DNA from 3 places in the Streptomyces sp. CA189 genome. Region 2 is predicted to be linked to each of the others. Evidence: riboswitches for the same ligand, from Rfam matches in the RefSeq annotation. Region 2 holds a riboswitch; each other region holds the start of a gene.

Region 1 (3,233 bases), on a different contig from region 2:
GGTGAGCATGCCCTTGACCGGCTTGGCCGTCTGCTCCTGGGCGTACGTGGTCCAGCGGACGGTCATCGGGTCGGGGCGGGAGATGTCTCCGGCGAGGACCGGCGGGCGGACGTAGCGGGTGCCGTAGGACTGGACCCAGCCGTGCTGGGTGGCGAGGTAGCCGGTCAGCTGCTCGGCGAAGTACTGGACCATGTCGTTGCGTTCCGGCTCTCCGTGCACCAGCACGTCGAGGCCCGCCTTCTCCTGGAAGGAGACGACTTCGCGGATCTCCGCCCGGATGCGCTCCTCGTAGCCCGCCGTGCCGATGCGTCCCGCGCGCAGGTCGGCGCGGGCGGTGCGCAGTTCCGTGGTCTGCGGGAAGGAGCCGATGGTGGTGGTCGGGAGCAGGGGCAGGCCGAGGTGGGCGCGCTGGGCGGCGGCCCGTTCGGGGTAGGACGGGGAGCGGTGGACGTCGGCCGCGCTGATCGCGGCGCTGCGGGCCCGGACGGCGGGGTCGTGGGTGATCCGGGAGGCGGCGCGGGAGGCCAGGTCGGCCCGGTTGGCGGCGAGTTCGGCCGCGATCGCGTCGGTGCCCCGGGCCAGGCCGCGGGCGAGGGTGCTGATCTCGGTGGTCTTCTGGCGGGCGAAGGCGAGCCAGCGCCGGATCTGCGGATCGGTGTCCCGCTCGGCGTCCGCGTCCAGCGGGACGTGCAGCAGGGAGCAGGACGCGGCGACGTCGACCCGGTCGGCGAGGCCGAGCAGGGTGCCCAGGGTCGTCAGCGACTTCTGGTAGTCGTTGATCCAGATGTTGCGGCCGTTGACCACGCCGGCGACCAGCCGCTTGCCGGGGATGCCGCCGACCGCGGCGAGGTCGTCGAGGTTGGCCGCGGCCCGGTCGGTGAAGTCGAGGGCGAGGCCCTCCACGGGCGCCTTCACCAGCACGGGCAGGGCCTCGCCGAGCCGGTCGAAGTAGGAGGCGACGAGCAGCTTGGGGCGTTCGGTGAGACCGCCGAGCTCGCGGTAGGCGCGGGCCGCAGCGTTCAGTTCGGCCGGGGTGCGGTCCTGGACCAGGGCCGGCTCGTCGAGCTGGACCCAGGCGGCGCCCGCCGCGCGCAGTTCGGCGAGGACCTGCGCGTAGACGGGAAGCAGCCGGTCGAGCAGGGTCAGCGGATCGAAGCCGGGGGCCGCGCCGGGCGCGGGCTTGGCGAGGAGCAGGTAGGTCACCGGTCCGACCAGGACCGGGCGGGCCGAGTGGCCGAGGGCCAGGGCCTCCTTCAATTCGGCTACCTGGCGGGCGGGTTCCGCGGTGAAGACGGTGTCGGGCCCGAGTTCGGGGACGAGGTAGTGGTAGTTGGTGTCGAACCACTTGGTCATCTCCAGCGGGGCCACGTCCTGGGTGCCGCGCGCCATCGCGAAGTAGCCGTCCAGGGCGTCCGCCTCGACGGCGGACCGATGCCGGTCGGGGATCGCGCCGACCATGACGGTGGTGTCCAGGACGTGGTCGTAGTACGAGAAGTCGCCGGTCGGGACCTCGGTGATGCCTGCCTCGGCGAGCCGGGCCCAGTTGGTGCGGCGCAGTTCGCGGGCCGTGGCTCGGAGGGCTTCGGCGGTGACGCGGCCCTTCCAGTAGCCCTCGACCGCCTTCTTCAGTTCCCGGTTCTGTCCCTGGCGGGGGTAGCCGTACACGGTGGCCCGTACGGATGCGGCGGTGGATGCGGCTGTGGATGCTGCTGCGGACTCGGTGGTCACGGAACTCTCCTTCGCGAGCGTGTCTCCATGGACCCGGTGACGGGTCGCGGACGCGAAGGGGGTGCGGGAACGGGCGGGCGCCGGGGTCGCGTACGGCTCGGTACGCGACGGGAGGATCCGCCTGAAGCACGCCGACCCGCCCACGAGGTCACCGGGAAACCGTGCGCGGTCGATCGCGCACGGGCAACGGGCAGGTCTTCGGACTCGCGGGCACGCCTGCCGGTCTCCCGGCGGGCACCTAATGGCCGTCGCTTCCCAGGACCGGTTCCGGTCCCAGTGCGTATGACGGCGGTCGTTCCCGCTCACCGCTGCGGGGCAGTCCCGGATTCCCACCGGGTTCCCTCTTACGACGCATCCCGCCTGGCGGACGGGGGCGAACCAGCTGCGCGGCCCACATTAGGGCGGATCACCGGGAAATGAACACAGCTTCCCGAATGTCGGACGGTGAGATGGGACACGGAGCCACAACGCCCCCGCCCGCGACCGCCGGTCCCGTCACCTATCCCGCCGCCGGACTGCTATTTCTCCCGCTCGTGGTACATCTTCCGCGTGTGCTCCGTGTGCGCGCGCATGATCGCCGTCGCGGCCTCCCCGTCACGGTCCGCGATCGCCGCGATCAACTCCCGGTGCTCGACCCAGGACTGACGGCCCCGCTGCCGTGCGACGGGCGTGTAGTACCAGCGGACGCGCCGGTCCACCTGTGCGGCCAGCTCGGCGAGGACGGCGTTGCCCGCGAGCTCCATGATCTTCGCGTGCAGGCGGGCGTTCGCCCTGACCGCGGCGTCCACGTCGTCCGCGGCGACGGCCCGCTCACCCTCCGCGCACAGCTCTTCGAGCGCCGCGATGGCCTCGGCGCCGGCGTGGGCGGCGGCCAGCCGGGCGGCTTCGGCCTCCAGGAGGGTGCGGACCGTGAGGAGCTGGTCGGCCTCCGCCTCGGTCGGCTCGTGCACGAACGCCCCCTGGGCGGGCCGCAGATCGACCCATCCCTCGGTGCTGAGGCGCTGCAGCGCCTCCCGTACGGGCTGCCGGGACACCCCGAGGTGTCCGGCGAGCTCGCTCTCGACCAGGTGCTGCCCCGGCTGGAGGGCGCGGGTGGTGATGAGCTCCAGCAGGGCCCCGTAGACGCGGTCACGCAGCGGGCCGGGCCGTTCGAGCTTGGGCACCGCCCCCTGCGGCAGTCCTGTCGACAACATCACGGTTCCCTCCTGGGCAGCGCCGGCCGCTGCGTCGCGAACCCCATGATGGATTGTCTTTCGCCTACAGTCTACGGCGCACCGAGACGGCGGCCTCCCGACGGCCAACTCCCCACCGCCAGGCCCGCGTCAGCCCTTGCCGCCAACGATTCCATCCTGTAGACAATATTTCATCGACACCGTTCGGAAGACCCGAACGGAGTGCCACACATTGAATCCTCCGCTCCCTACTGGGAGGGGATTCCTGGCTCACGTTGGCTGCGGACCGGCGGTCCGCACGCTCTTACACGATCGGCACCAGCCGGGTTGAGA
Region 2 (3,233 bases):
TGAAGTGGACGCGCTCGGCGTGTTCGCCCTTCTTGCCGATGTTGAAGGAGGACACCGGGCGGTGGTAACCCATGACCCGGGTCCACACCTCGCACGCCGCCCCGCACGTGGGGCACTCGGGTTGCTCTCCCGCCAGGTAGCCGTGGTCCGCGCAGATGGAGAAGGTCGGGGTCACCGTCAGGTACGGCAGCCGGAAGGTCTCCAGCGAGCGGCGGACCAGCTTGCGGCAGGCCTCCGCCGTCGGGATCCGCTCGGGGGTGTACAGGTGCAGGACGGTGCCGCCCGTGTACTTGCCCTGCAGTTCGTCCTGGCGCTCCAGCGCCTCGAAGGGGTCGTCGGTCCAGCCGACCGGAAGCTGCGAGGAGTTGGTGTAGTACGGGTTGGCGTCGGTGCCGGCCTGGAGGATGCCGGGGAAGCGGGCCCGGTCCTCCTTCGCGAAGCGGTACGTGGTGCCCTCGGCCGGGGTGGCCTCCAGGTTGTAGAGGTGGCCGGTGCTCTCCTGGAAGTCGACCATCCGGGCCCGGACCCGGTCCAGGAGGCGGACCGCGAGGGCGTGGCCCTCGGGCGCGGTGATGTCGTGGGCGTCCCCGCTGAAGTTGCGGACCATCTCGTTGACGCCGTTGACGCCGATGGTGGAGAAGTGGTTGCGCAGGGTGCCCAAGTACCGCTTGGTGTACGGGAAGAGACCGCCGTCGATCAGGTCCTGGACGGTGATCCGCTTGAGTTCGAGGCTGTCCTTGGCGAGCTCGCACAGCCGGTCCACCTCGGCCATCAGCCGTGGCTCGTCACCCGAGCAAAGGTGCCCGAGGCGGGCGCAGTTGAGGGTGACCACGCCGAGCGAGCCGGTCTGCTCGGCGCTGCCGAAGAGGCCGTTGCCGCGTTTGAGGAGCTCGGTCAGGTCGAGCTGGAGCCGGCAGCACATGGAGCGGATCATGTTCGGTTCGAGCTCGGAGTTGATGAAGTTCTGGAAGTACGGGAGCCCGTACTTGGCGGTCATCGCGAAGAGCCGCTCGGCGTTCTCGCTCTCCCAGGGGAAGTCCCGGGTGATGTTGTAGGTCGGGATGGGGAAGGTGAACACCCGCCCGGTGGCGTCGCCTTCCGTCATCACCTCCAGGTACGCCCGGTTGATCAGGTCCATCTCGGCCTGGAGCTCGCCGTAGGTGAATCCGGTCTCCTCCCCCGCGACCACCGGGATCTGCTCGCGCAGGTCCTCGGGGCAGGTCCAGTCGAAGGTGAGGTTGGTGAAGGGGGTCTGGGTGCCCCAGCGCGAGGGCACGTTCAGGTTGTGCACCAGCTCCTGGACGCACTGCCTGACCTGGTCATAGCTCATCGCGTCGAGGCGGACGTAGGGGGCGAGGTAGGTGTCGAAGGAGGAGAAGGCCTGGGCGCCCGCCCATTCGTTCTGCAGGGTGCCGAGGAAGTTCACGATCTGGCCCACGGCCGAGGACAGGTGCCTGGGCGGGGCGGAGTCGATCTGTCCGGGTACCCCGTTGAAGCCCTCGGTCAGCAGGGTGCGCAGGGACCAGCCGGCGCAGTAGCCGGAGAGCATGTCCAGGTCGTGGATGTGGAAGTCGCCGTCGCGGTGGGCGCGCGCCACGGCGGCGGGATAGACCTGTTCCAGCCAGTAGTTGGCGGTGACCTTGCCGGCGGCGTTGAGGATGAGTCCGCCGAGCGAATATCCCTGGTTGGCGTTGGCGTTCACCCGCCAGTCCCGGCGGTCCAGGTATTCGGTCACGGTCTCTACGGCATTGACGACAGCAGTCACGGCAGCCCTCCCACGGGGCTCGGCACGGAAGAATGGCGGGCCCTTTTCACAGCCCATGCCGGCAGGTGTCGGACTCGTCCGCCGTGGCGGACTCACCGTTGCGGGGCAGTCCCGGATTCCCACCGGGTTCCCTGTTGCCTCGGTCGGGGAGAGGCCCCGCCGAACCGGCAGGGCCAACACTACATATAGATGCGACAGCAGAGTGCCACCACTACATATGGGGTGACGAAGGTCCCGAACCAAGGGATTTCAGCCCCTGCGGACTTCAGCCTCTGCGGACTCAGCTCCGGCCGCTGGTGGCCGCGTAGTACTGGAGGTCCTGGACCTCCACCGCGCGGTCCACCCGGTAGCGCAGCTCCACCCGGGCCCCGGCCCCGCCGTCCCGCACCACGGCCGCGGACCCGGCGCCCGGACTCAGGGGCAGCAGCTCGGAGTGGACCCCGGCCGGGGCCGCGTGCGTGTCCCGCGCCGCCCCCACGGCCGTACGGATGCTCGCGGGCGCGGTCAGGAAGCTCAGCACCTCCACCGTGTCCCGGGCCGCGGCGCTGCCGCCCCGCAGCGACATCACGAGGGACTGGCCGCCGCTCGGGGCGGCGGCGGCGAACTGGGTGCGCGAGCTCAGGTACAGCGTGTCCCGGACGATCTTCGGCCAGCCGCCCGTCTTGAACCGGGTGAGGTAGTACGAGGAAAGGTCCAGGTAGGCGTGGCCGTTGTGCAGGGAGGGCGCGAACTGGCTGCCCTCGCTGTAGTCGTTCCAGGTGGTGAGCTGGACCCAGTCGGCCCCGTCCTCGATGGCACGGTTCCACGTGGCGCGCAGGGTCGCGGTGTTGCCCGCCTCGTCGTAGACGCCCTGGTTGGGCCGGGCGTCCTGGACCGATACGGGCTGCATCCAGATCTTGCCGGCGGCGTGGGCGCGCCGTACGTCGCGCGTGGAGCTCTCCTGGCCGACGTAGCTGCGGCTGCCCCACTCGGAGAATCCGTGGCTGATGGGCTCGAACTCGCCGCTGTGCGCGCCGAAGTCGAGGAAGAGCGGAACGAAGGCGGTGCGGATGCCGTGCCGGGACTTCAGGTCGTCGATGACCCGGGTCCACCAGGCGACGCTCTTCTGCTCCGCCTTGAACGGCGAGACGACCAGCCGCCCGTCGGGGAGCCGGTGGGCGGCCGGGGCCCTGCCGAGGTCCGCGAGGAGGTCGGCGAGCACGCGCGGGTCGTCGGTGTCCAGAGAGGTCATGTCCGGCATCAGCATGACCTTGAAGGCCGGGTCCACCGAACGGGCGGCCTCCATCAGCAGCTTGCAGCGTTCGAGGTTCTTCCCGGAGAGGGAGAGCAGGTCGAGGGTGAAGCCGTCGATGCCGGCGGCGCGGGCGGTGCGGACCTCCTGCTGGAGGTTGGCGAGCTCCCAGCCCCCGGCCTTGGGCTGGACGGGCGGCGGCCGGTCGCGCAGCAGGCCGCCGTAGCGCCGGTGCTT
Region 3 (3,233 bases), on a different contig from region 2:
GCCGGTGTGGCCGAGCCGGGCCGCCTGGGCCCGGCGGACCTGGGCCATGGAGTCGAGCAGCAGGAAGCCGATCCGGTACATGACCAGGGCCACGTCCACCACCGGGGCCGGCACCCCGGCCCGCACCAGCCGGGGCAGCACGTCGGAGACCGGGGTGGTGAAGGCGAACAGCAGGAGTCCGAGCGAGGCCGCCGAGGTGCGCAGCAGCAGTTCGGCGGCGAGGCGGGGGCCGTCGGGGGCCAGGGACACCGGCCCGGCCGGGCCGCCGACCGCGAACAGCAGCGGCAGCGCCCCGGTGAAGCAGAAGCCGAGCGGGATCCGGAAGGCCCGCCAGAGCTGCCGGCCGGGCACCCCCGCCGGGCCGAGCAGCACGGCGAGGGTGGCGGCGGCCACCAGCGGCCCGCCCGGCCAGGGCGGCAGGCACACGGCGGTGACCGTCAGCCCGATCCCGAGCAGGGCCTTCTCCAGCGGGTGCCGGCCGCGCCAGCGACTGCTGTGCGCGGCCACGTCGATCGGCAGCACCCGCCTACGCCTCCGGGGCGGTGGCGGCAGCGGCGGCGGCCGCCCCCTGGCGGCGGCCCTTGCGGACGCCGAAGTAGTACGCGAGCACGCCCGCGCCCAGGGCCGCCTGCAAGGCGAACAGCGCGGACTCGACCTCGCCGGAGGGGGGTTCGTAAAGAGGGGAGAACCAGGGCTCGTAATCCGGCTTCAGCTCGGTGATCGCCGCCTCCGCCTGGGCGTCGGCGCCGGCGAAGGGCTCCTCCTTGCCCTCGCCGAGCCCCAGGGCGATCGGCAGGACGGCCAGAGCCGCCACCAGGAGCAGGAGCAAGGCGTTGATCTTGGTGTTCTTCGACATTCCGCTCATCAGGCCGCCGCCTTCTCTCCGGTGCGGGGGGAGGTCAGCTTGGCGACGCCGAGCCGGACCAGGTCCGACTTGCTCGACGCCATCAGCAGCCGCATCACCAGGACGGTCAGCAGCCCCTCGCTCACGGCCAGCGGTATCTGGGTGACCGCGAAGATCCCGCCGAACTTCGCGAGCGAGCCCGCGAATCCGGAGGCCGGGTCCGGGAAGGCCATGGCGAGCTGCACGCTGGTGACGCAGTAGGTGACCAGGTCGGCGAAGAAGGCGCCGAAGAAGACGGTCACCATCAGCGGCAGTTCGAACTTCCGCAGCAGGCGGTAGACGGCGTAGCCCGCCCACGGGCCGGCGATGGCCATCGAGAAGACGTTGGCGCCGAGGGTGGTGAGCCCGCCGTGGGCCAGCAGCAGGGCCTGGAACAGCAGGGTGATCGTGCCGAGCACCGCCATGATCGGCGGCCGGAACAGGATCGCCCCGAGCCCGGTGCCCGTGGGGTGTGAACAACTGCCGGTCACCGAAGGGATTTTCAGGGCGGACAGGACGAAAGTGAAGGCTCCGGCCGCACCGAGCAGCAGCGTGCTCTCGGGGTTGGCCTTCACCTCGCGGGTGAGCGAGCGGACGCCGTGGACGACGAAGGGGGCGGACACGGCGCCCCAGGCGACCGCGTGCAAAGGGGGCAGGAACCCCTCGGCTATATGCATGAGTAGGGAGACCTCTCCAGCACCTCGTGGATGGACAACGCGCCCCGGCCGGTCTCCTGGCTCACGGGTTGACGTCCATGCTCCGCCTTCCCGGGCAGCGCGGAACCTCCCGCGCAGCCCAGTGGCTTTCCCGCAGGAGTGGAGCCGGACTTCCCGATCACAGTGGCGAGGGCCGCACCGGTTTCTCACCGGTTTCCCGAACACCAAGGCCCGCTGACCCTAGTCGGCCGCGCGGACCGGTAACAACCCGCCCCAACCACGCCGGGCGGCGACTGGATTCCGCTTAGTGGTAACACGCTGTGTCCGTACCGCTACCATGTGCATCAACCGCCCCATCTGAAAAGGGAGTTCTACATGTCCGTGACCGCCGAGGACTGGCTGCCCCGTATCGCCCGGCTGTTCCGCGCGTACGACCTGGACGGCGACGGCCAGCTCGGCCGCGAGGACCTGATCGCCTACGCGGGCCGGCTCGCCGAGCACCTCACCGAGCCCGGGGACAGCAGGCGCCGGGCGGCGCTGTACGACGTGTACGCCGAGCTGTGGAACCAGCTCCAGGCCGCCGCCGACACGGACCGGGGCGGCAGGATCAGCGAGCAGGAGTTCGTCGCCGCCGCCGCCCGCGACGCGTTCGACGGGGACCCCTCGTTCCGCGCCTCCACCCTGCGCGCCCTCGACGCCCTCGCCGACGCCCTCGACCGGGACGGCGACGGCCGCATCGACCGGGAGGAGTACGAGCACATCTTCGGTGCGACGGGTCTCTCCGAGGATGCCGACGCCCTGGCCTTCGACCGGATCGACGCCAACCACGACGGGCACATCAGTCGCGAAGAGCTGCGCGCCGCCGGCATCTACCTCTTCCCGCTGGCCGACCCGACCTGGCTGACCGCCGGTGGCGTCCGCACCGACCGGCCGCGCGGCGTCGCTCTGGTGGCCCACGACTCCCGCAAGGCGGACCTGCTGGCCTGGACGGAGCGCCGGGCCGCCGACCTCAAGCCGCACCGCCTCTACGGGACCGGCACCACCGGGACCCTGATCAACCGCATGATCGGCCTCGACGTGACGCCGCTGCGCAGCGGCCCGCTCGGCGGTGACCAGCAGATCGGCGCCCTCGTCACCCAGGGTGAGATCGACCTGCTGGTCTTCTTCTTCGACCCGCTGTCCTCGCACCCGCACGGCGACGACGTCCGCGCGCTGATCCGGCTCGTCGCGCTGGCCGACGTACGGCTCGCGCTGAACGCGGCGAGCGCGGACGCCATGATCGAGAGCCTGTAGGGACGGCCGAGCCGGCCGCGCTCCCCGTCCGGGCGCGGTCGGCTGGCGGGGGCGCCCGGCGCCCCGCAGGCTGAGGCGGTGGCAGCCGAATCCGACGCGTACGACTACTCCGACCTCACCGCCGTCTACGTCAACTGCACGCTCAAGCGATCGCCCGAGCCCAGCAACACCGAGGGCCTGATCGACAAGAGCCGCGCGGTGATGGAGGCCGCCGGGGTCCGGACCTCGCTCATCCGGGCCGTCGACCACGACATCGCCACCGGTGTCTGGCCCGATATGACCGACCACGGCTGGGAGAGCGATCAGTGGCCGGTGCTCTACAGCCAGATCATGGACGCGGACATCCTCGTGCTGTGCGGCCCGATCTGGCTCGGGGACAACAGCTCGGTGATGAAGCAGGT

What was found. Region 2 has a riboswitch for cobalamin ahead of AC061S_RS02815 (ribonucleoside triphosphate reductase). Riboswitches for the same ligand answer to the same signal wherever they lie in the genome.
Region 1: another riboswitch for cobalamin. It lies ahead of metE (5-methyltetrahydropteroyltriglutamate--homocysteine S-methyltransferase); the one in region 2 lies ahead of AC061S_RS02815 (ribonucleoside triphosphate reductase).
Region 3: another riboswitch for cobalamin. It lies ahead of AC061S_RS12680 (energy-coupling factor ABC transporter permease); the one in region 2 lies ahead of AC061S_RS02815 (ribonucleoside triphosphate reductase).

What each region holds. Positions count from the first base shown of each region.
Region 1 is NZ_JBWJVM010000017.1:44,212-47,444, reverse strand. Features, by position in the region: gene metE (5-methyltetrahydropteroyltriglutamate--homocysteine S-methyltransferase) at 1-1,728, opposite strand, end outside; cobalamin riboswitch at 1,901-2,126, opposite strand; gene AC061S_RS16390 (GntR family transcriptional regulator) at 2,247-2,921, opposite strand; gene AC061S_RS16385 (RNA-guided endonuclease InsQ/TnpB family protein) at 3,149-3,233, opposite strand, start outside.
Region 2 is NZ_JBWJVM010000002.1:120,085-123,317, reverse strand. Features, by position in the region: gene AC061S_RS02815 (ribonucleoside triphosphate reductase) at 1-1,765, opposite strand, end outside; cobalamin riboswitch at 1,809-1,949, opposite strand; gene AC061S_RS02810 (glycoside hydrolase family 71 protein) at 2,046-3,233, opposite strand, start outside.
Region 3 is NZ_JBWJVM010000012.1:79,425-82,657, forward strand. Features, by position in the region: gene cbiQ (cobalt ECF transporter T component CbiQ) at 1-522, opposite strand, end outside; gene AC061S_RS12675 (energy-coupling factor ABC transporter substrate-binding protein) at 527-856, opposite strand; gene AC061S_RS12680 (energy-coupling factor ABC transporter permease) at 865-1,560, opposite strand; cobalamin riboswitch at 1,590-1,783, opposite strand; gene AC061S_RS12685 (methylglyoxal synthase) at 1,915-2,832, shown strand; gene AC061S_RS12690 (flavodoxin family protein) at 2,911-3,233, shown strand, end outside.